Linked DNA regions of Geotalea uraniireducens. The protein of the gene in region 2 interacts with the protein of the main gene of each other region in a pairwise test. Links are inferred from orthologs where the notes say so. Each region holds a gene or a part of one and is shown on either strand. Other genes may lie near its edges.

Region 1 (3,100 bases), 2.2 Mb from region 2 along the record:
CAGCTGTTCGGCGACCCGCCGGCCGAGACCGCCGTCGGTGCGCCGGTAGAGATCGAAGCGCGGGACGCGCCGGCCGTCGTCCCCCGCCGCCAGCCGGGCGGTGACGATGCCGACCGCCGCCAGCTGGGGCTGGCTGCAGGAGTTGGGGCAGCCGGAAAGCGCGTAGTCGAGGGTGGCGGCGACCGGGCCGAGCGCAGCCAGGATGCTCCGGGCCAGGTCGCGGGTCGGGGCGAGCCCCATCAGGCATTCGTGGCTGCCGGGGCAGACCCGGCAGGCGATCCGCTCTTCCGGCGCGCTGCCGGCAAAGCCGGCCCCGGCCAGCGCCTGCCGCGCCGCGGCGGCATCGACGCCGGCCGCCAGGGCGAAGGCGATATTCTGGCCGCCGGTCACCGTCAGCACCCCGCCGGCCCAGCGGACGGCAAAGTCGGCCAGCCGGCGCAGTTCGCCGGCAGTGAGCCGGCCGGCGAAGCAGGTGGCTTCCAACCGCTCGCCGGGCGCCAGGAGGTACTCCGGCAGGCCGCCGACCGGCGGCAACTCCTCCGTCGCCGTCGGCTCGGCGAAGATCCGCCGCGCCAGCTCCTCCCGCCCCAGTTCCCGGGCCAGGTGCTTGAGCCGCTTGCCGGCCGGGGTGTGGGCGGCGTAGACCCGGATGATCGCTTCGAGGAGCGGGATCAGCCGCGTCCCGGTGAGCGCCGGCACCAGGAGGAAGCCCGGCTGCGGCTCCCGCCCCAGCCCGCCGGCCACCCAGACGTCGTAGCGGCCCTCCCCCTCATCCTGCTGCGCCAGCACCAGCCCCACGTCCTGGATCAGGTGCCGCCCGCTCCGCTCGTCGGCTTCGAGGCCGATCTTGAATTTCTTCGGCAGCCGCTCGAAGCGGGGATTGCCGGCAAAGTGCCGCTGCAGCCGCCGCGCCAGGGTCTCCAGCAGCGGATACCCGGCCGGACTGCCGCAGCTCACCCCGCGCACCGCCCCGCCGCAGGCCCCCCGCGAGGTGAGGCCGACCGCCGCCAGCGCCTGTTTCAGCTCCGGCAGCGCCGGTTCCCGTACCCAGTGGATCTCGATGCTGCCGCGGCTGGTGAGGTGCAGCTCGCCGCGGCCGAACCGCTCGGCGATCCCGGCCACCGCCCGGGCCTGCTCGGCCGAGAGGACCCCCGCCGGCAGCTTGATCCGCTGCATGAAAAACCCCTCCTGCCGCTGGGGATAGACGCCGTCCAGCCGATAGGCCGTTCCCGTGGTCGCCATGGCTAGAGCCCCTCGAACAAAGGGGTGGAGAGGTAGCGCTCCGCCCCGTCCGGCAGGATGACGACAATGGTCTTGCCGGCGAACTCCTCCCGCCGGGCCAGCCGGACCGCCGCCGCCGCGGCAGCGCCGCTGGAGATGCCGACCAAAAGCCCCTCTTCCCGCGCCAGCCGCCGGGCGAACTCGATCGCTTCGCCGCTCTCCACCGGCTCGACCCGGTCGAGCAGCGTCAGGTCGAGGTTCTCCGGGATGAAGCCGGCACCGATCCCCTGGATGCGGTGTGCCGCCGGCTGCAGCTCCCGGCCGGCAAGGCGCTGGCCGATCACCGGGCTCTCCCTGGGCTCCACCGCCACCGAGAGGATCTGTTTCCCCCGGGTCCGCTTCAGGTAGCGGGAGATGCCGCTGATCGTCCCGCCGGTGCCGACCCCCGCCACCAGCACGTCGATGGCGCCGTCGGTATCCTGCCAGATCTCCGGGCCGGTGGTCTGCTCGTGGATCGCCGGATTAGCCGGATTGCGGAACTGCTGGGGGAGAAAATAGCGCGCCGGCTCGGCGGCGGCGAGCGCCTCCGCCCGGGCCACCGCCCCCTTCATCCCCTCCGCCCCGGGAGTGAGGATCAGATTGGCGCCGAGGGCCGCCAGGAGCCGGCGCCGCTCGATGCTCATCGTTTCCGGCATGGTCAGGGTCAGCCGGTAGCCGCGGGCGGCGGCCACGTAGGCGAGGGCGATGCCGGTGTTGCCGCTGGTCGGCTCAATGATCTCCACTCCCGGCCGGAGCACGCCGCGCGCTTCGGCGGCCCAGATCATGCTGGCGCCGATCCGGCACTTCACCGAAGAGGAGGGGTTGCGTCCCTCCACCTTGGCGAGCACCGTCGCCCGCGCCCCCTCCGTGACCCGGTTGAGCCGGATCAGCGGCGTGTTGCCGATCGATCGCGAATTGTCCCCGTAAATGTGTGCCATGACGTGTGCCCTTTCCCTTGCCGGCGATAGTTGTTTAGCTATTTACTATGGTAACCAATTAACATTAACCGAACATATGTGTCAACTATATATTTATTTAATAGCTGCACATACTGTTCATGTTAATAATTTTTGGTGTTGACTTTTTATTAGTGTGGCGGTAAACAATAATCATCGGCAGTACCTGCAGTACCACAACCAAAACCGATTTTCTTATCGAGAGCGACCGAGGGACAGGCCCGATGACGTCGCGGCAACCCCCCGCCAGGGGAAGGTGCCAAGTCCTGCGGAACCAGCGGGTTCCGGGAGATAAGGAAGCACGGACCCCCAGAGGAGTCCCCTTCCGATTACCCCCGGCAGGGGACTTTTTTTTGGAGGTGCATCATGCATGCAGCAACCACGGCCGCCCACATCGGCCTCGACTGGGACACCCGCACCGGCGCGGTGACCGTGCCGATCTACCAGACCGCCACCTTTCGCCACCCAGGGCTCGGCCAGAGCACCGGCTACGACTACAGCCGCTCGGGGAACCCGACCCGCCAGGCGCTGGAGGAGGGGATCGCCCGCCTCGACGGCGGCACCGCCGGCTTTGCCTACGCCTCGGGGATGGCGGCCATCGCCGCCCTGCTCCTGCTGTTTAGCCAGGGGGACCACCTGATCGTCACCGAAGACCTCTACGGCGGCACTTACCGACTGTTCGAGCAGATTCTCCCCCAGTACGGCCTCGAATTCAGCTACGTCGACACCAGCGACCCGGCGGCGGTGCGGGCGGCGCTTCGCCCCACCACCCGCGGCCTGTTCGTCGAATCGCTGACCAACCCGCTGCTCAAGGTGGCCGACATCGCCGCCCTGGCCGGCCTCTGCCGGGAACAGAGGCTGCTCTGTATCGTCGACAACACCTT
Region 2 (3,269 bases):
TCCTCGGTCTCGCCGGGAAAACCGACGATCACGTCGCAACCGATGCAGATGTCCGGCAACGCTGCCACCAGCCTGGTCACCACACCCCGGAAAGAGACCGCCGAATAGTGCCGGTTCATCCGCGCCAGCACCCGGTCGTCCCCGCTCTGCAGGGGGAGGTGGAGGTGGGGACAGGCCGTGGTGGAACGGGCAAGCCAAGCGATCAGATCGTCGCTCACTTCGTTCGGCTCCACCGAGCCAATCCGCAGCCGCGGCACGAGCTGCTGCCGTTCAATCGCCTCCAGAAGCGCCAGCAGCGAGGTCGGCGGTTCGAGATCGGTCCCGTAGCTGCCGAGGTGGATGCCGGTCAGCACCACCTCCTGGAAGCCGCGGCCGGCAAAGCTCCGTACCCCCGCAAGCGCCTCGTCGGGCGGCACGCTCCGGTTTCGTCCCCGGGCATATGGGACGATGCAGTAGGAGCAGAAGGCATCACAGCCGTTCTGGACCTGGAGGAAGGCCCGGGTATGTTCGGCGAAGCTTTCGAGGATCAACCCCGCGGCGGTCCGCTCCCGGGAAATGTCGGTAACGTGCACCTGAGCCGGCGAGGCTTCCTTCAGCAGCTCGACCAGCCCCCGCTTTTCACTGTTTCCGACCACCAGCGTCACCCCCGGCAAGACGCTGAGTTCTTCCGGCGCCACCTGGGCATAGCAGCCGGTCACGACCACCCGAGCGGCCGGATTGCGGCGGAGCGCCCGGCGGACGAGCCGCCGTGATTCCGCGTCGGTTCTGGCGGTAACCGTACAGGTATTGATCACGTAGATATCGGCGGCCTCCTCGAAGGGAACCAGCTGGAACCCTTCCCGGTCCAGGCTTTCGCAGATGGCGGCCGATTCGAACTGGTTGATCTTGCAACCGAGCGTGGTTATGGCAACTTTTTCCATCGATCAGGTTCCTTCGGTACCGGGCCGCAACGAGGCGCTCCCCGGCGCCACCATGCCGGAGCTGCCGGGATATCGCACAACGGGTGAAAGGTAAGCGGGGAAAACAGCGGGGGACGGCCTACTCGTCATGCCGGCCGCGGGCTTCGGCCACCAGGTCTTCAAGGGTAATCGAATCGAGAAACGTCTTGATCCGCTCGCCGAGTTTCTGCCAGACATTGTGGGTCGTACAGGCGGCCGGGCGGCTGCAGCGCCCCGTCGCCGCGTCCATGCAGGAAACCGGGTTCAGCGGCTCCTCCACCGTCGCGACGATCTCCCCCACCAGGATTTCGGAACTCTCCCGCGCCAACAGGTAGCCGCCGCCGGGGCCGCGCACGCTTTCGACGATCTTGCCGCGCCGCAACCGGTTGAACAGCTGCTCCAGGTAATTGAGCGGGATATCTTCCCGCTGGGCGATCTCCTTGAGCGAAACCGGTGTCCCCTGGCAATGGAGGGCCAGGTCAACCATGGCCCGCACCGCATACTGGGCTCGTGTCGACAGTCGCATCGTCTAGTCCTTCTTTTCGATCTCGCGTTTCAGCGCCGCGTGATCGGTTGCCAGTTCGCTGTACTTGCGTTCGAGCTCCCGCAGCTGCTCGAACAGGCAGGAGATGGCCTTTGCTTCCGGGTCGGGCAGGGTGCCATGCTCAAAGTCGGATTTCTCCTTCGGTCTCTCCGCCGCCATGACCACCCGGCCGGGGATGCCGACCACCGTGGCGTTGGCCGGCACTTCCTTGACCACCACCGAATTGGAGCCGATCTTGCTGCCGGCGCCGACCGTGAACGGCCCGAGCACCTTGGCTCCAGAGCCGATCACCGCGTTATCGGCCACCGTCGGGTGCCGTTTTTTCTTTTCCAGACTGACTCCGCCGAGGGTAACGCCATGATAGATCGTGACGTCGTCGCCGATTTCCGCTGTCTCGCCGATCACCACGCCCATGCCGTGATCGATGAACAGCCGGCGACCGATGGTCGCTCCGGGGTGAATCTCGATTCCCGTCAGCAGCCGCCCGACATGGGAAAGAAGACGGGCCATGAAATAATGCCGGTCTTGCCAGAGCCGGTGCGCCAGCCGGTGGAACCAGACCGCATGCAGCCCGGGATAACAGAAAAAGACCTCCGGCTTGCTTCGGGCTGCCGGGTCCCGTTCCAGCACCGTCTGGATATCCTCCCGCAATCGTGCGAACATGGGCTGTTCCTTCTCCGGGGCACCGCCCCCAGTCAGGGATGAAAATTCCGGCTATCGGGAAAAGCAACGATCCTCAAGCCATATCATTCAGGTAACATACCCTACAATTTTTGTCAACTATACTTTACCTTCTTCCGCCTCCCACTCACCCTGCTCCCACCGTTCGACCGCCACGCTGGCGCGAAAGCCGAGCAGCCCCGGCTTGGCGGCCAGCCGACGCAGCACTGCCAGCGCCCGCTCGGAACGGTAGCGGAGAGAGTAGACCGCAGCCATGCCGGCAGCCGCCCCGTCATAGTCTTCAGCCAGCTGCAGGAGGGCCTCCCGCCCCGCGGGGGAAGAATGGACAATCGCCGCGAACAGCTTGTCGAGCATCACGACATGCCGTTCGGCGCTTGCCGCATCCATTGTCTCCAGAGCCGTCGCATGGGCCTCCGCGGCGGCGGCAAAGCGTTTCAGCAGCCGTTGTAACGTTTCATCGCTCATGATCGTAAATAGAGAAAGGGCCTGGTCATCGTTGACCAAGCCCTTTAACCTTTCCTGGTGCCCGGAGCCGGGTTAGAATTGACAGCACAACACGCCGATATTAAACGTAAATACTAACGGCATTTTCGTGTCATACCTCCAAAAATACCGCCAAAACAAAATATTAACAAATCCACCTTCGTCTTCCCATGGTTTGCGGCCTTGCCCTTCAAGAGGTATGATCGTAATCGAATTGGCTGCATTTGCGCAATGAAAAAGGGCACGGTTTCCCGCACCCCACTTTCGTCTCTTTGCCGGTCCATTTATGCTGTCACTTGCCGGGCCTTCCTGGCCGATCACGGGTTTACTTGTTATCCACCCTGATTGACTCGAAGAAACGCTGGTGATGGGATCGACGCCATTCCCAACAACACAATTGCCTGCAATATTCAGTCGTAACGGTAATAATCTGACAGCTTCTTACAAAGTCACCCCGCCAGCTTTCGCCGCGGGCGCCTTTTTCTTCCGCCGATGCCTTTTCGGCTTACCAAACGTCCCGCCGACCAGCATCCTCTCTAGATCTTTCCGCAAAATCCATGGCAAATAGGCGCAAGGGTTCTCGGGGAGGTATGAGAGTTTCCCTGTCGCTCGCAGCTTCTGCA

Evidence for each region.
Region 1: the proteins of cysE (region 2) and cysK interact in binary tests that used the Escherichia coli proteins (3 or more experiments, as listed by UniProt). The link is inferred for Geotalea uraniireducens from one-to-one orthologs.

Annotation. Positions count from the first base shown.
Region 1 is NZ_AP027151.1:1,134,362-1,137,461, reverse strand. What follows is about bases 222-3,007. They hold cysK (cysteine synthase A), read right to left. Parts: upstream 2,199-3,007; coding sequence 1,245-2,198; downstream 222-1,244. Other genes in these bases: QMN23_RS05355 (trans-sulfuration enzyme family protein), read left to right, coding at 2,583-3,007; QMN23_RS05365 (nitrite/sulfite reductase), read right to left, coding at 222-1,242. Also shown: more of QMN23_RS05365, read right to left, coding at 1-221; more of QMN23_RS05355, read left to right, coding at 3,008-3,100.
Region 2 is NZ_AP027151.1:3,285,368-3,288,636, forward strand. Bases 307-3,261 are described here. They hold cysE (serine O-acetyltransferase), read right to left. Parts: upstream 2,146-3,261; coding sequence 1,468-2,145; downstream 307-1,467. Other genes in these bases: mtaB (tRNA (N(6)-L-threonylcarbamoyladenosine(37)-C(2))-methylthiotransferase MtaB), read right to left, coding at 307-920; QMN23_RS15330 (RrF2 family transcriptional regulator), read right to left, coding at 1,039-1,464; QMN23_RS15340 (hypothetical protein), read right to left, coding at 2,263-2,667; QMN23_RS15345 (hypothetical protein), read right to left, coding at 3,088-3,261. Outside these bases: more of mtaB, read right to left, coding at 1-306; more of QMN23_RS15345, read right to left, coding at 3,262-3,269.